3 regions of the Novosphingobium sp. MBES04 genome follow, and region 3 is predicted to be linked to each of the others. Evidence: predicted binding sites of a transcription regulator. Region 3 holds the regulator's gene; each other region holds the start of a gene.
The links. The regulator LexA, encoded in region 3, represses DNA repair genes until DNA is damaged. The targets are predictions, from matches to a motif close to GTTCCNCNCTTGTTCT.
Positions count from the first base shown of each region.

Region 1 (7,335 bases), on a different contig from region 3:
CTGATCCCTGCCCATGTCCTCAAGCAGGATGCGCCGACCATTGCGGCTGCACAGGCCGTGGCCTCTGCGGTGCGTCATCTCTCGCAGCGCGAGGCAGCCTTTCCCCGTGAGGGATTGCTGAAGGCGGCGCTCGATTTTGGGCTGCCGACGACGGTGGGCCACGTCGAAACCCGTGTGAACGCATTGGTCAGAAGCGGCGCACTTGAGCCCGGCAAAGGCGAACACAAAGGCTGGTTGGCGAGCCGCGAGGCGCTTGAACTTGAAAGCACCATTCTCGCGAACGTCGACCAGGGACGAGGTGCAGTGTCGCCCATCCTGGATCGGAAAGACGCAGCAGAACGGGTTCAGGCAGTTGCCGCGATCAACCACGGAATTTCGCTCAACGAAGGGCAGGAGGATGCGGCGGGCCTTGTGCTCTCATCGCGTGACCGGATCGTAGCGATCCAGGGCATAGCCGGGGCGGGCAAAAGCAGCGTGATGAAGCCGGTCGCCCAGCTGCTCCGCGAGGAAGGCAAGCAGGTGCTGGGGCTCGCCGTGCAGAACACGCTCGTCCAGATGCTCGAACGCGACACCGGCATCCGTTCGATGACCATTGCCCGCTTTCTCGCCCAATGGGGCAGGCTTCTGCACGAGCCGGGAAATGCCACCTTGCTGAGTGAGGCTCGGAGCGCGCTCGGAGACCATGTCCTGGTGCTCGACGAGGCCTCGATGGTGTCGAACGAGGACAAGGCCAAGCTGGTACGGCTGGCGAACCTTGCCGAAGTCCATCGTCTGGTTCTCGTCGGTGACAAGCGACAGCTAGGCGCCGTCGATGCCGGTAAGCCCTTCGACCTCGTCCAACAGGCCGGGATCGAGCGCGCCAACATGGATGTGAATTTGCGCGGCCGCGATCCCGTCCTGCGGCGAGCCCAGGCCGCCGCGCAGGAGGGACGCATCGACGATGCGCTCCAGGCTCTTGCGCCTTCGACCATCGAGGCTTGCGGGGACAGTGCGATTGTTGCTGCCGAAAAGTGGCTTTCGCTCAGCCCGGCGGATCGGGATCGGACGTCGATCTACGTGTCGGGACGGGCCTTACGGTCTGCGGTTAACGAGGCTGTCCAGCGCGGACTCAAGGCCAACGGCGAGCTCGGCCCACGATCGGGCCGGCTGACCGTTCATTCTCGGGTGAATGTGACGCACGAGGAGTTGCGATACCTTCGCACATACCAACCGGGCATGGTTCTCAACTTCCGCTCGCGGGACAGCACCCAGGAACTCTCCAAGGGCGACTACACCGTCAAAACCATCGACCAAGCGCGCAAGCAGCTCGTGCTTGAGGACAGGAAGGGGCGTCTGCGCAAGTTCAATCCTGCGCGTTTGCGGCCGGGTGCAGTCGATAGCCGGCTGTCGCTCTTTGACCGCAAATCGCTATCCATCATCGAGGGTGACAAGATCCGTTGGACCGACAACGACCACAAGCGCGGGCTGTTCAACGCCGACCAGGCGAGGATCGTGGCCATCGACACAAAGGGCGTCTTGGTGGAGACATCAGCGGGCAAGGAGCTCCGCCTGAGCCGCGGCGACCCCATGCTCAAACGCATGGACCTCGCTTATGCCCTCAATGCGCATATGGCGCAGGGACTGACCTCCGATCGCGGGATCGCGGTGATGGACAGCCGCGAACGTAATCTCGCCAATCGGCAGACCTTCCTGGTCACGGTCACCCGGCTTCGCGACGGCCTTACGCTGATTGCAGATAATGCCGAGAAACTTGGCCGGGCCATCAAGTCCAACAGCGGCGAGAAAGCGTCGGCCCTCGAAGTAACGCAAAGGCTCAAGGCGGCAGCTGCCAAGGGCCTTTCGCAAGACAAGGATGTTGGCAACGCTTCGCCTGCAAGTGACAAACCCGAACTCACCAAGGAAAGGGTAAAGCCTTTCGAAATCGGCATTTGATAACCGACAGCCTGGACGATTTTCGCGTTACCAGGCACGATGCCTGTTCGAGAGAAGTGCGGAGCGTTGCCGGTGAAGGGTGTATTCGAGATCAGCGGCAATTCGCGCTACGACGACCTCATCACAGAGCGGTATCATTTCCCCTCGCAATATCTTCCTCAAGCCCGCCAGCTTGAAAACGACTGGATCATTTACCGCGAAACCCGCGTATCGGGCGGTCGGATGGCCTACATCGCGACCGCTTTTGTTGAGCGGATCGATCCCGATGAGGCTGATCCAACCCACTACTATGCGCGCGTCAGGGACTATCTACCCTTCGATGATGCGGTGTCCTACCGCGATAAGGGCGGACGCTTTGCCGAACGCTTCCTGCGCGAGATGGCCCGTCCTGGCGATGCCGGAAGGACGCTGCGCGGCAAATCGGTGCGCACGCTCGATGGCGATGATTTTGTCGCCATCGTCAATCAGGGGCTGAGCGAGACGCTCGACCCGGACAACCGGATCAGGCTCGAGCTAGACGAGCGGTACATCGACGATGCAACCGCCGCGCTGCTGGCCGATGATTTTGGCGAACGCCGGATCGAGCAGATCTTGGTGAACAAGAAGATCCGTGCCGCCAGTTTCCGCAATCAGGTGCTCGACGCTTATGACAGCACCTGCGCCGTCACGGGATTGCGGATCATCAATGGTGGCGGGAAAGCCGAGGCACAGGCGGCCCATATCTGGTCCGTCGCCGATGGCGGACCCGACGTCGTACCCAACGGCGTGGCGCTCTCGGCTACGGCCCATTGGCTGTTCGACCGGCATCTCATCACATTCGACGATAACCTTTGCCTGCTCGTATCGCACAACAAGGTGCCGTCCGACCTGTTGAAGCTCTTCCCCCCTTCAGGACAGAAGATCAGGCTTCCGGTCGATCCGAGGGATCACCCCCGTCCGGACTTCGTTGCCAAGCATCGCGCGCGTTTTGCGGGGTTCTGATTTGGTAGGATCAGACCGCGCGTCCGAACCAGATGACACGGCCGACCACCTGGATCTCGGACCGGTCGACATCATCCCAGCTGGGATAGGCCGAATTGTCGCTGCTGATGGTGATCTTGCGGCCACCAGGCTTGAGCGTCACGCGCTTGACCACCAGCGCGTCGTCGGCGCGCAAGACGTAGATACCGTCGCGTAGCCGCGAGCCCTGGTCTGACGCATCGACCAGCACCTCGTCGCCATCGCTGAGTGTCGGCTCCATGGAATCGCCCAGGACGTGGATGATCGAGAGACTGGCGCTCTTTGCCCGGGTCAGCCGGGCAAGCCAGCGTTCGTCGAAACCGAAGCGGGTATGGGCGGTCTCGCTTTCGGCAATCGCTCCAAAGCCCGCCGATGCATCGACATTGAGCACGGGTATTTCAATCAACCCGTCACGCATGGGGGCGGGCGGTCCGCCAAGCACTTGCTCGTCGACCCCGAAGAAGCTGGCAAGCGTGCGCCGGTCATCGTCATCCAGCTTTCGCGGCGAGCCACGCTTGATGAATTGCTGAATGTAGGACGAGTTTCGTCCGATCATCCGCGAGATCGAGGAATATCCGAGCCGTCGCTGCTGGATCAGGCGATCGAGCTCCTCTCTGACGTGTTCCATCGTGTCGTTCCTTCTGACGGTCTCAGGAGAGAAGGAAATCTCCTAGACTCGATGGAACCTTCCTACTAAGAACAAAACAAGAACACAAGTGCTGAGTGAGTCGAGGAAGGCTATGAAATTGCTGGATCGCATTGAGCGACACCTGAAAGAATCGCACATGTCGGCGACACGGTTTGGTCGTCGCGCGGTTGGCGATCCGCGCTTCGTGCTTGACCTACGAGCTGGCCGCAGGCCGCGTCGCCGAACGGTAGAGAAGGTGGAGCGCTACTTGGCTGATCGGCCAACTTGCTAACGCGGCGCTTGCGCTCATACCCTCGGGCTATGATGGTTGGCAGTTGTCATTGTCTATCAGGCCGAGAACTACCACGTTCTCTAGAACTTTCAGTGCTTTGGATCGATCAAAGACGTCCAGTACTTCCGTATCAATCTCAAGCTTCGACACGACCTCACTGCCTCAGATGCTCGTAAGCTGCTCGACGATGACTGCGACGCGATCAGATGGATGTCACGGACCAGTCGGTTCGAAGAGATCAGAGCCGTTCCGTTGAAACGCGAACGAAGGACAACCGGCACTTTGAGCATGAAGGAGATCGGGACCGCGATCGTATTTGCCCTTCAAGTGTTGAGCGGCTGTATTTCCCTATTTACCAGATCGATAGATTGGTGACACATGTAGCGCTAAGACCGCTTCTGGGGGATGACGAGAAATGCAGGATGGCGACGCGGCCGAGACGCAATCGGATGGAAGCGAAGAACTAGAGAACCGCGTGATCGCGGAAATCGTAGAGCTGCAGCGCGAATTCTACTTCGAAAACCGGAATAAGGACAGCGAGCGCCGCCGGCGCCTTCGTGACATTATCGATCGCGCCACTCCGTTGGGAGGAGACTAATCATGTGGCTCGATGAAATCACTCTGAAGGATTTTCGCTGCTTCCATGGCGAGCATACCATCGAATTCTCGATGGATCCGGATGAAAACGTTACTCTGATTCACGCGGAAAACGGCGTCGGAAAGACCACGCTTCTAAACGCGATGCTTTGGTGCTTCTACGGCACGACCACTGCCAAGTTTGAACGCAAGCAGGACCTGGTTAACCACGACGCTAAGGCCGTAGGGAGAGATTCCTGCTATGTAGAAGTCCTCTTCGAGCACAACGACAAGCGTTATCGTGCCCGTCGCTTCCACGGCAACGGCACCATGGGCGGTCGTGAGTTCTCAATCATGCGGATCGATGATGGCCACAGCGTTTCGATCGACAACCCCGATAGCTTCATCAACACGGTCATACCGAAGACCATGGCGGGACACTTTCTTTTCGACGGTGAACATGCAGAGGTCTTCCTCGGCGAGGAGAACCGGCGCGGAATCCGCAAGGCAGTCCAGGATATTCTCGGATGCAATCTAATCGAGACAGCGATCGAGGACCTTGAAGAGACGGCTGCGTACTATCGGCGGCAAATGCCTAAAGCCAAAGCGACCGACCAGATCGAAGTCCTCTCGAATGAGATCGACCGGCTTACGGACCAGCTCAAGAGCGGCAGGGAAGCACTCGACGGTCTGAAAGGGCAAGCGGAACAGAAGCAACAGCAGATTGCCGACATTGAAGCCAAATTGCGTAACTCGGCCGCTGCGCGAGAACTCCAGGCCAGCCGCGACCGGGCGAACAACTCGCTCAAGCGTGCTATCACCAGAGCAGCGAGCGCACAGGACGAGTTGCTGAAGTGGCTCGGCGACAATGGCCGCTTCCTCGTCTCCTCTCGCATTACCGAAAAGACATTCGATCATCTCGAGGCTCAGGATGTGAAGGGCCGCATCCCTTCGCCCTACAACGAAGAGTTCGTTCAGGACATTTTGGAGATGGAAGAATGCATCTGCGGGACGGAGCTGAAAAAGGGTTCCACCGAATATGAGAAGGTTCGGAGTCTCCTACAGAAGGCAGCGAACAAGACGTTGCGCAGTCGACTTTCGAGCGTTCGCTCCACCCTTAAAGAACTCAAGCGAGAAAGGGAAAAAGCGCCAGGCCGGTTGGACGCAGCTAACAAGCGACTAGCCGAAGCTCGACACGAGATCAGCGCCATCGAAGCAGAACTTGGGGAGATCTCCGACAAGCTCTCTGGTATCGATTTCGATGAGATCGCCGAACGCGAGCGGCGCCGGAATGAGCTGCGAGGCGAACTCGATGGGATAAACCGGCAGATCGGCGCCCTGGAAAACAATCTCCGCAGTTCCGAGGCGTCCAAGGCGAACAAGGAGCGCGAACTCAACAAGCTGCTCGAGAACGACGAGGATGCGAGAATTTTCGTCCGACGTCACGAACTGTGCGAACGGCTCAAGGAGCGGCTCGAAGCTGAACTCGTCGAAGAAGAAGAGGATGCTCGAAAGATACTTCGCTCGCAGATCAGCAAAGTCCTTCAGGCTACCACCCGGAAGAGCTTTAAGCTGAGACTGACCGACGAATACGCAGTGGCTCTCGTCAATGAAGAGGGAACGCAGCTCCCCAAATCCAGTGGCGAAAACCAGCTACTCGGTCTCGCATTCACGGCTGCGCTGGTCGAGTACGCCCGACTTCGTCAGAACGCGCAGGATCACCGACTGCTGCGTGGCACGGTCGCCCCCCTCGTTCTGGACTCTCCCTTCGGCCAGCTCGATGACAGCTATCGCGAGACGACGGGCGAGCATGTGCCACGCATGGCCAGTCAGGTGGTACTGATGGTCTCGGGTTCGCAGGCCAACAACGCTGTGATTGACGTGCTGCGTGCAAGAGTAGGGAAGGAATACGTCCTCGTCCGGACCAACCGTGCTTCCGGAGAAGGGAAGAAAGGCGAGACCCGTCAGTTTAACGGGAAAGACTATGCCGTTGCTCTGTTCGATCAAGAGGCCGATGGCACCCGGATCGAGGAGATCGTTCGATGACCGCCAGAGCACCAAACATCAACCGGTCCAAGATCTACGAGGAGTATGTCCAGAAACTGGCAGCCATACCGCTTCCGGGTTCCGAAAGGAGGCTCTTCCCGACTATCCGTGAGTTGCTCTGCTTCGCAGCTCTTCTTGGATTTTCGGAGAAGCGGCGTCTCCCGCTCGATCGCTCGCAGGGTGTCGAGGATGTCTCCTATCAACAGTTCGAGCGCGGTGACGCAGAGAATCTCATCTACCTGATCGCGCTTGCCGAGACCGAGGATCCCGACATCCTTCGCGAGGGGGAAGAGGGGCGCTGCGCCGAGATCTTCGAAGAATATGCTAACGGGGGTCTTGCCATCATCAAAGACCACCTTCTGCGTGAAGGCGGGGAATATCCTGACAGGGCCTTGATGAGCATGCTTCGGGAAAGAGGCTATCTCGTGCCCGCGCAGGCGGAGCCGGATTTAGCTGCAATATCATTCTGAGGCGCTCGATGGCGCTAAGGAACATCCAGGCCAAGGGGGTCTACAAATCCGACCGGGACAACATCCTGGAGGATTTCTATTTCCCTGCGCTGTCTGCCGCGGTTCGCTACGACCGGGCCGTGGGCTTTTTCTCGAGCTCAACGATCACATACGCTGCCCAAGCGCTCAGCACCTTCACCGCGAACGGTGGAAGAATGCGCCTCATCGTCGGGGCGTTTACCGATGCTCGCGACATAGCCGCTATAAAGCGGGGCGAAGACCAGAAGCGGATCTCTGAGGAGATCGGCGAGCAGTTCCTCGCCGCGATCGAGGATGCGCAAGGGGAGGTATTCGAACAGCGTTTCCAGACCTTGGCGTGGCTTGTGGCCGAGGGAAGGCTGGACATACGCGTG
Region 1 covers NZ_DF850488.1:587,556-594,890, reverse strand. Annotated here, with positions in the region: partial or broken gene mobF (MobF family relaxase) at 1-1,932, shown strand, start outside; gene MBENS4_RS02690 (HNH endonuclease) at 2,005-2,913, shown strand; gene MBENS4_RS02685 (S24 family peptidase) at 2,924-3,559, opposite strand; gene MBENS4_RS02680 (hypothetical protein) at 4,267-4,449, shown strand; gene MBENS4_RS02675 (AAA family ATPase) at 4,452-6,473, shown strand; gene MBENS4_RS02670 (DNA phosphorothioation-associated protein 4) at 6,470-6,943, shown strand; gene MBENS4_RS02665 (DEAD/DEAH box helicase family protein) at 6,952-7,335, shown strand, end outside.
Region 1: MBENS4_RS02685 (S24 family peptidase) is a predicted target of LexA. The motif match lies at 3,628-3,643, and genes of this name have one in related genera.

Region 2 (7,335 bases), 700 kb from region 3:
TTCTCGCGCATTCCTGCGGACGCCTGCATCTTCGAGGTGGGCCTGGGCGGGCGGCTCGATGCCACCAATGTCATTCCCGATCCCCTCGTCTGCGGCATCGCGGCGCTGGGCATCGACCACGAGCAGTTCCTGCTTTCGCCGAGCGAAGGCACACCGGACGATCCTTTTGCGCGCATTGCCTTCGAGAAGGCGGGCATTGCCAAGGCGGGCGCCGCGCTCGTCACCCTGAGCTACGGCCCGGGCATGAACGAGACCGTGGAGGCCCAGGCCGAACGCGCCGGGACTTACGTCGTGCGCGCAGGCTCGGACTGGTCGACCGCGCCCGAACCGGACGGCTTCTCCTACCAGGACCACAAGGGCCTGCTGCACCTGCCGCGCCCGCGCCTCTCCGGTCCGCACCAGACGATCAATGCGGGCCTTGCCGTTGCCATGCTGCGCCACCAGGACGCGATTGCCATCCCCGACGCCGCGCTCGCCGCCGCGATGGACTGGGCGCGCTGGCCTGCGCGCCTGCAACGGCTTGAGACGGGTCCGCTGACTGCGCTGCTGCCCGAGGGCACCCCCTGCTGGCTCGATGGCGGGCACAACCCCGATGCGGGCAACGCGCTTGCCCAGCATTTCCGCGAGCCGCGCCCGTACGTCCACCTCGTCATCGGCATGCTCGCGAACAAGGACCCCTACGCGCTGATCCGTCCGCTCGCCGCTCAGCTCGCCAGCGTAACCGTGGTTCCGGTTCCCGGCCACGAGTGGCACGGTGCGGAGGATTTCGACTACGCCCTCGCCCCCGAGGCCACGAGCGCTGCAGGCGTGCGTGCGGCCCTTGAAGGGCTCGACGTGAAGGAAGGCGAGGTCGTCCTTATCGGCGGCTCGCTCTACCTTGCAGGCACCGTGCTGGCGGCGAACCACCAGCTTCCCGACTGAGCGGCCGGGAGGGCCAGCGCGCTCAGTCGCGCGCGTCGCCCTCACCCACTTCGCCCGCCGTGCCCATGGCATCGTCGACAAGGCCGGTCGCCATCATCACCGCGAAGATCGCGATGCCCGGCAGGGCTGCCACGGTGGTCGCCAGATAGAAGTTCACATAGCCCATCGCCTCGATCAGCGCGCCCGCCGTAGTCCCGGTGAGAAAGCGCCCGACGACGCTCGCCCCGGCCGAGATCAGCGCGTACTGGGCCGCCGTGAAGCGCAGGTCGCACAGCGCCGAGAAGTAGGCCACCACGACCACACCGCCATAGCCGCTCGCAAAGTTCTCGAAGCCGATGGCAAGCCCCATGCCGAGGTTCGAGTGACCGGCGGCGGCCAGCATCGCGAAGCTGAGGTTGGAGACCGCCATCAGCACCAGCGCGATCAGCACCGAGCGCTTGAGGCCCATGCGCGCGTAGATCACGCCGCCCACGAACACACCGACGATGAGCGCCCAGAACCCGATCCCCACGTCGTAGAGCGCGATCTCGTCGTTGGAGAAGCCAAGGTCGTCGAACAGCAGGCGGAAGGTCAGGTTCGCCAGCGTATCGCCGATCTTGTGAACGAGGATGAAGGCCAGGACGAGGAACGCCCCCTTGCGCTGGAAGAACTCCGCGAAGGGCCCCGCGATCGAGGCCCAGATCTCGCCCATGCCCTTCTTGTCGCGCACGACCTTGTGACGCTCGGGCTCGCCCACGATGAGCGCGGTCAGCATCGCGGGCAGCGCGAAGACCGCGCAGACCGCATAGGCCAGGTGCCAGTCCGAACGCGCCGCGACGACCAGCGCGAGCGAGGCGGCGAGCCCCGAACCGATGCGCCAGCCATACTGGCTCATCCCTGAGCCGGTTCCCAGCTGGTAAGGCTTCAGGGTCTCGATGCGGTAGGCGTCGATCACGATGTCGAACGTCGCACCGGCCAGCCCCATGAGGACGGCCGCCAGCGCGGTCCCCGCGATGTCCTTGCCCGGATCGACCAGCGCCAGGTTGAGGTTGGCAGCCATGACGAGCAGCCCCACCACCAGCATCCAGGAGACCCGCTGGCCCAGGCGTCCGATCACGGGCAGCGAAACCCCGTCGATCACCCAGGCCCACAGCGGCTTCAGATTGTAGACGAAGAAGGCCAGCGCAAAGGTCGTGATCGTCGATTTCTCGATCCCGTCCTGCGCCAGGCGCGTGGTCAGCGTCGCCGCCAGGAGCGCGAAGGGATAGCCCGAGGACACCCCCAGCATGAAAGCCGCGACGGACTCCTTTTCCATGTAGGGCCGGACCGAATTCCATAGGCCGCGTCGTTGGTTAGTCGTCTGCGCGGTCACACTCGATCCTTTTCGTCATGATCATGCGCGCAACTTAACGACGCGCCGCGTGAAGGGAAGGCTGGATGAAGGCGCGATCAACAGGTATGGGGCGGCGGATGTCCAAACCACCTCGCAAATCCGGCGGCTCCTCCTATGGATCCGATTCGCGCGGATCCGATTCGCGCCGCTCCGAAGGGCGTGGCCCTGCTCGCGGCCCTTCGCGTGGCCCCCGTTCGGGTGGCCGCTCCTCCGACGAGCCCCGCCGCGATGGCCCCTTCAACGAACGCAAGGGCGGCGCCGGATCGCGTCCGCGCAGCTTCGGCAAGCCCAAGCCTGCCGGCCCTACTCCCAAGGACCCGAACATGCCCGCGCGCGAAGGCGATCGCATCGCCAAGCTGCTGGCCCGCGCCGGGGTTGCGAGCCGCCGTGAAGCCGAGCGCATGATCGCCGAAGGCCGCGTGAAGCTGAACGATGAGCTGGTCGAGACCCCCTCGACCGTGCTGACCTCGCTCGCGGGCGTCACCGTCGATGGCAACCCGGTCAAGGAAGCGGACGCCACGCGCCTGTTCGCCTTCCACAAGCCCGCCGGGCTCATCACCGCCGAGCGCGACCCGGCCGGTCGCCCCACCATCTACGCCGCGCTGCGCAACGCCCTACCCAAGGATGCGGGCCGCGTGATGCCGGTGGGCCGTCTCGACTTCAACACCGAAGGCCTGCTGCTGCTCACCAACGATGGCGAGTTCAAGCGCGCACTGGAACTGCCCTCGACCGGTGTTCCGCGCACCTACCGCGCCCGCGCCTTCGGCGACATCACGCAGGAACAGCTCGAAAGCCTCATCGAGGGCGTCGAGATCGACGGCGTGCGTTACGGCAAGATCGACGCCAACATGGAGCGCGGCGCAGGCCGCAACCGCTGGATCGAGATGACGCTCACCGAGGGCAAGAACCGCGAAGTGCGCCGCGTGCTCGAACACTTCGGCCTCAAGGTCAGCCGCCTGATCCGCATCGGCTATGGCCCCTTCGCGCTTGACGAGCTGCCCAAGGGCGCCGCCGTCGAGATCGACGCGAAGGTGCTCGACCGGTTCCGCCGCGAGATCGACCGCGCCAAGGGCTGAGGGAGCACACGACATGAAGGGACCGGCCACCCGGACCGGCCTGCGCATCATCGCGGGCGAATGGCGCGGGCGCAAGCTCGCCACTCCTGAGGGCGACACCACCCGCCCCACTGCCGACCGCACGCGCGAGACGCTGTTCTCGATGCTGGCGAGCCGTCTTGGCACCTTCGAGGGGCTCAAGGTGGCCGACCTTTTCGCGGGCTCGGGCGCACTTGGCCTCGAAGCGCTCTCGCGCGGGGCGGCGCATTGCCTCTTCGTCGACCAGGACGCCGCTGCGATCCGCGCGATCCGACGCAACATCGCCAACCTCAAGGCGCAGGACCGCAGCGACGTGCGCCCGGTCTCCGCGCTCGCGCTGGGAACGGCGAAAGAGGCTCTCGATCTCGTCCTGCTCGACCCGCCCTACGACACCGGCGCGGGCGCGGTCGCGGCCGACAAGCTGGCGCGGCTGGGCTGGATCAATGAAGCGACCTGGGTCTCGATCGAGACCGCCCGGGACGAGAGCATTTCCGTGCGCGGCTTCGAGGTCGAGGCGACCCGCGATGTCGGCAAGGCCCGCCTCCACATCTTGCGCAAGGTCTGAGGAAAAAGCCGCAAAGCACTTTCCTGAAACGAAAAAGGGCGCCGGAAGAACCGGCGCCCTTTTTTGCTGAAACTGTCCTGATGGAATCAGGATGCGGGCATCTCCTGCCCCGTGTCCTCGGGATAATGGTCGAGCGGGCGATTGCCGAAGTTGAGCCCGGCCTCGCGCGGATTGATACAGCCGTCAGTGGCCTCACCGCGGCACACGTCGTAGACCTTGCCCTCGACCCGAACCTTCGCAGCCACCCCGCGCGCGTCCTTCTCGACGACCTCAGGAGATGCCGATGCGCTCTGCGCCTGAGCGCAAAGGGGCAGTACGGCCGCCGCAGCGGCGCAAGCAATAAGACTTTTCTTCATAATCTTACTCCCATTTCTTAAAGCCCCTTGCACGCAGCCCGCAGCCGCCTTCCCGCGCTGGCGGACCGCCGTACATCCCGGGGCCGATCACTCCATTTCGACGCATTGGCCGGGGGAATTGTTCCGGGACGGCGACGAAGCGACCTTGCACCGGGTTAATCCGTTCCCTAGTTGTTCACGTGTGACCGAGAGCCATTCCCCCCTGCCCGCCGCGCCCGCCCATCCTGCAGGCGCCGACGCGTCCAATCCCCTCATCGCCGGACTGAACGAGCCCCAGCGCGAAGCCGTCCTGACGACGGAGGGGCCGGTGCTGATGCTGGCCGGTGCAGGCACGGGCAAGACTTCGGCGCTCACCCGCCGCCTTGCCTTCCTTGTCCAGAGCCGCCTCGCCTGGCCGAGCGAAATCCTGTGCGTCACCTTCACCAACAAGGCCGCGCGCGAGATGCGCGAGCGCGTCGGCCAGCTGGTTGGGCCCGCGGTCGAAGGGATGCCCTGGCTCGGCACCTTCCACGCCATCGCGGCCAAGATGCTGCGCCGCCACGCCGAACTGGTGGGCCTGGAATCAAACTACACGATCATCGACACCGACGACCAGCTGCGCCTCCTCAAGCAGCTCATCCAGGCGGAGGGGGTCGACGAGAAGCGCTGGCCCGCCAAGCAACTGGCCGGGTGCATCGACCGCTGGAAGAACCGTGGCCTCAACCCGCGCGACCTCGACGCGCGCGAGAACGAGGCCTACGCCGAGGGCAAGGGCCAGCATTTCTATCATATGTATCAGGAGCGCCTGAAGGCGGTGAACGCCTGCGATTTCGGCGACCTCCTGCTCCACATGCTCAACATCCTGCGCGAGCACCGCGACGTCCTCGAACATTACCAGCAGCGCTTCAAGTACGTCATGGTCGACGAATACCAGGACACCAACCAGGTCCAGTACCTGTGGCTGCGCCTGATCGCCCAGCACCGCCGCAACATCTGCGTGGTGGGCGATGACGACCAGTCGATCTATTCCTGGCGCGGCGCCGAAGTCGCCAATATCCTGCGCTTTGAAAAGGACTTTCCGGGCGCCAAGGTGATCCGGCTCGAACAGAACTACCGCTCCACGCCGCAGATCCTGGCCGCCGCCTCGGGCCTCATCGACGAGAACACGCAGCGCCTGGGCAAAACGCTCTGGACCGAGCGCCATGGCGGCGACAAGCTCCACGTCGTCGGCGTCTGGGACGCGCCGGAGGAAGCGCGCCGGGTGGGCGACGAGATCGAACGCCTCGAACGCGAAGGCGCCCCGCTCGACCAGATCGCGATCCTCGTGCGCGCGCAGTACCAGACCCGCGAGTTCGAGGACCGCTTCATCTCGATCGGGATGAAATACCGCATCGTCGGCGGCTTTCGCTTCTACGAGCGTGCGGAGATCCGCGATGCCCTCGCCTATCTGCGCGTCATTGCCCAGCCCGCCGACGACCTCGCCTTCGAGCGGATTTACAACACGCCCAAGCGGGGGCTCGGGGCCAAGGCATTGGAGAAGCTGCACCTGCTGGCGCGTCGCCGAGGCATCCCGCTCGCCAAGGCCGCGCTTGAAATCTGCGACACCGACGAACTGCCCGCCCGCGCACGCAACACGCTGCTCTCGCTGATGCGCGATTTCGCGCGCTGGCGCGACATGGCCAGGGAGGAAGGCCCCGCCGACCTCATCCGCACCGCCCTCGACGAGAGTGGCTACACCGACGCGCTCCAGGCCGAACGCACGCCCGAGGCCAGCGGACGCCTTGAAAACCTCGTCGAGCTCGCCCGCGCGATGGAAGAGTACGACAGTCTTGGCGACTTCCTCGAACACGTCAGCCTTGTCATGGACAATGACGCGCGCGACGATGAGGAGAAGGTCACGATCATGACCATGCACGCGGCCAAGGGGCTGGAATTCGACAACGTGTTCCTGCCCGGCTGGGAGGACGGCGTGTTCCCCTCGCAGCGCTCGCTCGACGAAGGCGGGCTGGCCAGTCTGGAGGAAGAGCGCCGTCTCGCCTATGTCGCGATCACCCGTGCGCGCCGCAAGTGCACCATCCTTCATGCGGCGAACCGGCGCATCTACGGCCAGTGGACCAGTTCGATCCCCTCGCGCTTCATCGCCGAATTGCCCGAGGACCAGGTTGAGAGCGAGACCACGCTCTCGGGCGGTGCCTCGCTCTGGCGCGCGCAGTGGTCCGAGCACGCCGATCCCTTTGCCGATGTCGCCCGCGCCCAGCCGTCCCGAACAGTAACGCGTGGCCCCGGCTGGCAGCGCGCCGCCCAGCGCGAATTCGACACCGCACCCAAGCGCCTCAAGGAAACCACCCGCAGCGCCGCCAGCTTCGCCTCCAAGCCCCGCACCGACATCGAAGTGGGCGCGCGCGTCTTCCACGAGAAGTTCGGCTACGGCACCGTAGCGGCGCAGGAAGGCAACAAGCTGGAGATCGAGTTTGAGAAATCAGGCTCAAAGCGGGTCCTCGACAGCTTCGTAAAACCCGCCTGAAACATACTGAAAAAGGGCCGGAAGATATCTCCCTTCCGGCCCTTTTTTCTATCCGTTCGTCACATGTCCGCGGCGTCGATCTCGGCCTGCCAGGGGTCGTCGCGGAAGTGGACCTTGCCATCGGTTGCGAAGTCCATGATCTGGCCGTTTGCCTCGGCATAGGGCTTCCAGGCCGGCAGACCCCAGCCGGTGGACGGCGCACCGGTCCTGGCGAAATTGACCAGATAGCTGCTCATCGCATCACCCATCGCGTTGTCGCGCACACTTGTCTCCTCGCCATACTTCGCCCTCTGCGTATCGAAGAAGAAGGGGATGTCGGTCGCGTGCTGGGCGCCCGGTGCGGCCACCGAATCCGCGACGTAAGAGAAGCGGTATTCATAGACCGGCACACCCTGCTCGCCGATGACCTTGGCCAGCTTGCGCGCGCCCGCGACCATCTGCCCCTCGACCCCGCCGATGTCGGCGGCCGTCGCGCCGATCATCACCGGGACATGCGCGAAGTCGCCGCTCTCGAAATTGCTACG
Region 2 covers NZ_DF850489.1:1,549,834-1,557,168, forward strand. Annotated here, with positions in the region: gene MBENS4_RS20755 (bifunctional folylpolyglutamate synthase/dihydrofolate synthase) at 1-921, shown strand, start outside; gene MBENS4_RS20760 (MFS transporter) at 944-2,215, opposite strand; gene MBENS4_RS20765 (pseudouridine synthase) at 2,371-3,369, shown strand; gene rsmD (16S rRNA (guanine(966)-N(2))-methyltransferase RsmD) at 3,383-3,952, shown strand; gene MBENS4_RS20775 (hypothetical protein) at 4,039-4,308, opposite strand; gene MBENS4_RS20780 (ATP-dependent helicase) at 4,511-6,811, shown strand; gene MBENS4_RS20785 (carboxylesterase/lipase family protein) at 6,871-7,335, opposite strand, start outside.
Region 2: MBENS4_RS20780 (ATP-dependent helicase) is a predicted target of LexA. The motif match lies at 4,471-4,486, and genes of this name have one in related genera.

Region 3 (7,335 bases):
ACCCGGCGCCTACCGCGACGCCGTGCTGCTCAACGCAGCTGGCGCGCTGATGGTCGCGGGCGAAGTCGAGAGCTGGACCGAAGGCGTCGAGGAAGCCGCCGAGGCCATCGACAAGGGCCTTGCCAACGCCCTCCTCAACTGCTGGATCGCCGCGACCAAACCGCGCGGCTGACAACAGGGAATCTCATGTCCGACAAGCTGACCGAAATCTGCGAGACCAAGCGCGGCGAAGTGACCGTGCGCAAGACCCTCTCGACGCTGGACGAACTCGACGCGCAGGCCTCCTTCCAGAGCGCGCCGCGCGGCTTCGAGGCGGCGCTGCGTACCAAGGCCCAAGGTGGCTTCGCGCTCATCGCCGAGATCAAGAAGGCAAGCCCTTCCAAGGGTCTCATCCGCCCCGACTTCCGGCCCGCCGAACACGCGAAGGCCTATGAAGCGGGCGGCGCGGCCTGCCTCTCGATCCTTACCGACGCGCCCTACTTCCAGGGGCATGAGGATTTCCTTGTCGAGGCCCGCGCCGCGGTTTCGCTGCCGGTGATCCGCAAGGACTTCATGATCGACCCCTGGCAGGTCGCCGAAGCCCGCGCGATCGGGGCCGACGCGATCCTCATCATCGTCGCCGCGCTGGACGATACGCAGATGGCCGAGATCGAGGCCGCCGCGCACGAACGCGGCATGGACTGCCTTGTCGAAGTTCACAACGAAGTCGAGATGGAACGTGCAAGTCGTTTGAAATCAAGGCTTATTGGCGTCAACAACCGCGACCTCAAGCGCTTTGTCACCGACATCGGCATCACCGAGCGGCTCGCCCCGCTTGCGCCCGAGGGCGCGCTCCTGGTCAGCGAGAGCGGCATCAACCGGCACGAGGACCTCGTGCGCCTGTCGGCCTGCGGCGCGCGCACCTTCCTGGTCGGCGAAAGCCTGATGCGCGAGGCCGACGTCGAGGTCGCCACCCGGCGCCTCCTGACCGGCGCCTGAAGAGCGCGAAAAGGGGCTGTCCTACACCGCCGCGATCTGCGAGGATCTCACGCAATGACGCCCCTTCGCGCCTCCTTCCCGACCCTTGCCGAGATGCCGCAGGAAGGGGGCCGGACAGTTGGCCCCCTAGACTGTGTCAACTGTGTCAACCTCATGTCCCCTCCCTGTCATTTCCCCTTGCGCCAAGGACCCCTCTCGTGAGCTCATCGCTTAGCCATATCGACACGGACGGCACCGCGCGCATGGTCGATGTCGGCGCCAAGGCCGAAACCCGCCGCCTCGCGGTGGCCAGCGGCACGATCACCATGACCCGCGAGGCGCTCGACGCCGTGCGCGCCGGCGATGCCCCCAAGGGCGACGTGCTGGGAACGGCGCGCATCGCAGGCATCCTCGCGGCCAAGAAGACCGCCGATCTCATCCCGATGTGCCACCCCCTCCCCCTCGATGCGGTGAACCTCGATTTCACCTTCGAGAAAGAGGACGAGTTCACCGGCTCCATCCGCGCCACCGCGACCGCCTCGATCACCGGCAAGACCGGCATCGAGATGGAGGCGATCACCGCCGTCTCGATCGCGCTTGTCACGATCTACGACATGGCCAAGGCGCTCGATAAGGGCATGGTCATCTCGGATATCCGCCTCGTCGAGAAGCAGGGCGGCAAGTCGGGCCACTGGAAGGCGCAAGGGTGGGTATGAGCACCGCGCCTTCTCCCGACACGCCCGTCATGACGCCCCCGATCCCGCTCGAAGAGGCACAGCGCCGCCTCCTTGCTCTCGCCGATCCGATGCGCCGCGAGCATGTCGACATGACAGGCGCCATCGGCCGCTATCTTGCAGAACCGCTGCTCGCCCGCCGCACCCAGCCCGCCGGGCACCTTTCCGCGATGGACGGCTACGCGGTCACCGATGGCGATCTTGCCGGCCCCTGGACCATCGTGGGCGAAAGCGCCGCCGGGCACCCCTTCACCGGCACCATGGCGCGCGGTGACGCGGTGCGCATCTCGACCGGCGCGCTGCTGCCTTGCGACGCCGCCGCCGTGATCGTGCAGGAAGATCTCACGCGCAGCGACGATGCACTCGCGCTCACCGGCTCAGGCCCCAGCCCGCAGGATCGCCACGTGCGCCGCCTCGGCTCGGACTTCGTGACCGGAAAGGAAGTCCTTCCCGCCGGAACCCGCATCGGCCCTGCGCAGATCGCGCTCGCCGTCTCGGCCGGGCACAGGCACCTGCCCGTCTTCCGCGCCCCCGAAGTCGCGATCATCGACAGCGGCGATGAGCTCTCCTCCGACCCGGAGAACTGCGCCACGCACCAGATTCCGGCGAGCAATGGCGCCATGCTGGAGGCAATGGTCGCCGGGCTCGCAGTCCAGACACGCCGCATCGGCCCGGTCGGAGATACGCTCGACGCGCTGCTCGGCGCCTTCGACGAGGCCGCCCATGCCGACGTCATCGTCACCAGCGGCGGCGCGTCCGTTGGCGACCACGACCTCATCCGCCCCGCGCTCGAAGCCTGGGGCGCGAAGCTCGACTTCTGGCGCATCGCGATCAAGCCCGGCAAGCCGCTCCTCGTCGCCACCCGCCCCCGCTCCCAGCGCCGCCAGATCATCATCGGGCTGCCCGGAAATCCGGTCTCCGCGCTCGTTACGGGGTACCACTTCCTGCTCCCGCTGCTGCGCCGTCTGATGGGCGCGATCGACCCCACGCCCATGGCCGTGACCACCCGGCTCGAGGGCGACCTTCCCGCAACAGGTGCGCGCCGCGAGTTCCTGCGCGGGACGTGGGACGGAGAATGCGTGCGGGCCGTGCGCGTTCAGGACAGCGGCGCCCTGGGGGCGTTGGCGGGGAGCAATGTCCTTATCGACCGTCCTGCGAACGGACCGGAAACACCGTCTGGCGCAAACGTGCGCATCTACATACTCCAGAATGGCGGTATCGCTTGACGTGGGAAATTCTGTTGCTTAATTGTTCTCAAAATGTTCACAAGTGGAACATCAAGAAGAACAGCTGATGCGCGGGAAGCCGAATTTCCGTGTGCGGCACGCGCAGGAAAGAGGCAGCGAACATGTTGACCCGCAAGCAGCACGAATTGCTCCGGTTCATCCAGACCCGGCTTGACGAAACCGGCATTTCGCCCAGCTTCGAAGAAATGAAGGACGCGCTGGACCTCAAGTCCAAGTCGGGCGTGCACCGACTGATCTCCGCGCTCGAGGAACGCGGCTTCATTCGCCGCCTGCCCAACCGCGCCCGCGCGCTCGAAGTGCTGCGCCGCGCCGACGAAGGTGGCCAGGCGGCCCCTGCTGCCGGATCGAATGTCATTCCTTTCACCAAGCCCGAGGCCGCGGCTCCCGCATCGGCGCCCGATGTGATCGAGATCCCCTTGCACGGACGCATCGCCGCGGGCGTCCCGATCGAAGCGCTGGAGGACCAGGCGATCCTGCCCGTTCCCGCCGCGCTTCTGGGCGCGGGTGAACACTATGCGCTGGAGGTCTCAGGCGATTCGATGATCGAAGCGGGCATTCTCGACGGCGACTTCGCCCTCGTGAAGCGCACCGAAATCGCCAACGATGGCGAAATCGTGGTCGCTCTCGTGCGCGGCGAGGAAGCGACGCTCAAGTACCTGCGCCGTGAAAACGGCATGATCCGTCTCGACCCGGCCAACGCGGCCTATGAACCGCAGATCTATGCGGCCGACGAGATCAAGGTGCAGGGCAAGCTCGCAGGCCTCCTGCGTCGCTACTTCCACTGAGCCAACCGGATCGCAGCGCCACGCGCGCTAACGATCCGGAGACGACGGTGATGGCATGGGCGGGATGAGGTCCTGCAGGGACATCTGTCCTTTCCGTCCACGCCACCATCCATGCCTGCCCTGCCCCTGCGCGACATTGCGCACCGCGCCGCGCGACAGATCAACGCTCAGGCCTCCTGTCTGGCTGAGCGTCCCCCGGTCAGCCTTGAACCAGCGCGGCCGGCATGCCCGCGGCAGCCAGCGATCCGAAATCACGATGTCAGCCCGGTCACAGGCGGCGGCCAGTTCTCTTTCGGGTACGATGTCCCGGCTCCTCGACAACAACACGGTCGCTGCACGCTCCCGCATCTGCAAGGTGATCGAACAGAAATCGGCGTTACAGCGCGCGCCCGGATGATCGGGGAGGTAGATCGCCTCCCCGCGCAGCCCCGCATTCTCCTGGAAATTGTCACGCACATAGTCACTGCGCGTGTCGCGCAGCAGCAGCAGCCTTGGCGCATCACGCCCGGCCGTCCGCTCCACAACGCCTACGTTGCGGCCATCCCCGGCGATCAGCAGATCAGGCGGTGCCTGATTATAGAGGACAAGAGAGCCCACGACGCAGGGGAGAGCGCCCAGTAGACGCGCCTTTCCGACCAAAAGGGCCAGCCAGAATCCTCCGGCAAGGAACAACGTGAAGGCCACCTCGCCCATGCCCGGCACCAGCGTCACCGCCCCCGGCTGCGCCGAGACCCAATGCGCCAGTCCCAGCACCGCATTGATGGTCCATCCCACGACGGCCCAGAGCGGCGCACCAAGGGACACGATATCGGCCGCCAGGGCCAGAACCACTCCGGGCATGATCACAAAGGTCGTCAACGGAATTGCGACGAGATTGGCCAAGGAGCCGTAGAGACCGGCCTTGTGAAAGTGGAACAACGCAATCGGCATCAGGGCGAGCTCGATCACCAGCCCGGTCAGCATGAGCATGCCGAACCAGCGCACGCCGCGCATCCAGGCAGGTTCCTCGCGCGGACCGAGGAAATTGCGCACGGGCGCAGAGGTCGACAAGGCCACGATGGCAAGGACAGCGGCAAAGCTCATCTGGAAGCTGGGTCCCACCACAGCTTCAGGCCATAGAAGCATGACGGCGAATGCCGCCACTGCCAGAATTCGCAAGGACAGTGCCTCGCGCCCCAGTGCCAGGGCACCAAGCACGAGCAGCGCCGCGATACACGAACGAACCGTCGGCACCTGCGCGCCGGTCAGCAGCGTATAGCCAATCCCCCCCAGCGCTGCGAGCCCGGAGGCCAATACCGGCAACCGTACTCGCAGTGCCAAGGCGGGCCACAAGGCGAGCGTGCGCACAGACAGGAAATAGATCAGACCAATTACGGCCGTCACGTGGAGCCCGCTTATGGCCAACAGATGCGCGAGGCCGGAATCGCGCATGGCCTGCGCATCGTCGGCCGTGATGCCGCCCCGATCTCCGGTCACGAGCGCCACCGCAATGCCATTCGCCCGCTCATCAACCTGCTCACGAACATGGCCAGCCAGTCCCCGGCGTATTCGGGCCAAAGACGCTTCCCCTCCTTCCGCTGGCTCCAGGACGGTGACGGGCTTCAGGATCGTTCCCGAACCGGCAAGTCCGGCAAACCAGGCCGTTCTTGCAAAATTATAACCACCCGGGAGCAGCGGCGCTGCCGGCGGCATGATCCGCGCCTCAAACTGGATGAGACTGCCCTCGCTGATCTGCGCCGGTCGAACAGATTCGCCCTCGGACAGCTCATCCGGCAGGTTGAGCCGGATCTTGAGAGCACGCCCGCTTGCCTGGTCGCGCGTGGCGACCACCAACCGGCGGCGCGATTGGGCCGATTGCGGCTCCACCGCGAGCACCCTCCCCGTGAATGCTCCATACAAAGGCCGCTCGATGGGAGGTGTTCCCACCATCATGGAGCGGCCCCAGATCAGGACGCAGCCCGCCGCCACCATCAGGGGCACCCAAAAAAAAGCTTGCGAGACAGTTTGAAACGCACCACATCGCCGCCAGCAAACTCGGGTCGCCAAGCTTGCTGCACAGCACAACGCAATGAGGCCTGCCCATTGGGACGGCTTCGGAAGCGCAAACCATGCCGCGATGCCGGTCCCGAAAGCCACGGAAAGCCACGGGACAGGATCACGACACGATTGCGAAAGAAATCCTTCGATTGCCGCCAAAGCACTCGACAAGTTGCGTTCGCTGTTCCATTGCCGACCCCGCAATGCAGCGTCTCCGGACATGATGTCCGGGCCCACAATTTTACCGGGTCGGGTGACCTCGATCGCCATGACCGGAATAGGACAGAAGGTGATTGGAATGGCAAGTGGAAGTGCAACGAGCGGATCGAGCGGCACCAAGGCCGTCGTTACGCGCTTTGCTCCCTCGCCGACCGGCTTTCTGCATATCGGCGGTGCCCGCACCGCGCTGTTCAACTGGCTCTTTGCCCGCCACCACGGTGGCAAGTATCTTCTGCGCATCGAGGACACCGACCGTGCCCGCTCGACCGATGCCGCGATCGAGGCCATCTTCGACGGTCTTTCCTGGCTGGGACTGAATGGTGATGAGGAACCCGTGTTCCAGTTCGCCCGTTCCGAGCGTCACGCCGAAGTCGCCGCGAAGCTGCTGGAGGCCGGACAGGCCTATCGCTGCTACCTGACCAGCGAACAGCTCGCGGAACGCCGGCAGAAAGCACAGGATGAGCGACGTCCTTTCCGCCTCGACAGCGAGTGGCGCGATGCCGACGCTTCGCAGTGGCCGGATGATCAACCCTACGTGGTGCGCGTCAAGGCGCCGCGCGAGGGCGAGACCACCATCGATGACCAGGTCCAGGGCCCGATCACGGTTCAGAACCGCGAACTCGACGACTTCATCATCCTGCGCTCGGACGGCACGCCGACCTACATGCTGGCCGTGGTTGTCGATGACCGCGACATGGGCGTTACCCACGTCATCCGCGGCGATGATCATATCAACAACGCGTTTCGCCAGCTGGTGATCCTGCGCGCGATGGACGAGATCGAGGGTGGCTGGGAAGACCCTGTCTACGCCCACATTCCGCTCATCCACGGCGCTGATGGCGCCAAGCTTTCCAAGCGCCACGGTGCGCTCGGCGTCGATGCCTACCGCGACGAGATGGGCCTCCTGCCCGACGCGGTCTTCAACTACCTGCTGCGCCTCGGATGGGGCCACGGCGATGAAGAAATCATCAGCCGTGAGCAGGCTGTCGAATGGTTCGACATCACCAATGTCAACAAGGGCGCCTCGCGGTTCGACCTCGCGAAGCTGCAAAATCTCAACGGTCACTACCTGCGCGAAGCGAGCGACGAATATCTCGCCGATCTCGTTCTGCTACGGCTTGTCGCTGCCGGATACCCGGACGCCGACAAGGCCCTGCTGGCACGCGCCATGGCCGAACTGAAGGTCCGCGCGAAGGACCTCAACGATCTTGCAGAAGGCGCTGTTTTCCTTTTTGCCAAACGTCCTCTCACTATGACCGAGAAGGCGCAGAAGCTCCTGACCGACGAGGCGCGTGAGCGTCTGGCCGCGATCCACGAGCGTCTGAGCGGGGAGCCCGAATGGACCCTTGAGGCTTT
Region 3 covers NZ_DF850489.1:845,512-852,846, reverse strand. Annotated here, with positions in the region: gene trpD (anthranilate phosphoribosyltransferase) at 1-172, shown strand, start outside; gene trpC (indole-3-glycerol phosphate synthase TrpC) at 187-978, shown strand; gene moaC (cyclic pyranopterin monophosphate synthase MoaC) at 1,176-1,673, shown strand; gene MBENS4_RS17670 (molybdopterin molybdotransferase MoeA) at 1,670-2,917, shown strand; gene lexA (transcriptional repressor LexA) at 3,040-3,723, shown strand; gene MBENS4_RS17660 (ComEC/Rec2 family competence protein) at 3,751-5,982, opposite strand; gene gltX (glutamate--tRNA ligase) at 6,059-7,335, shown strand, end outside.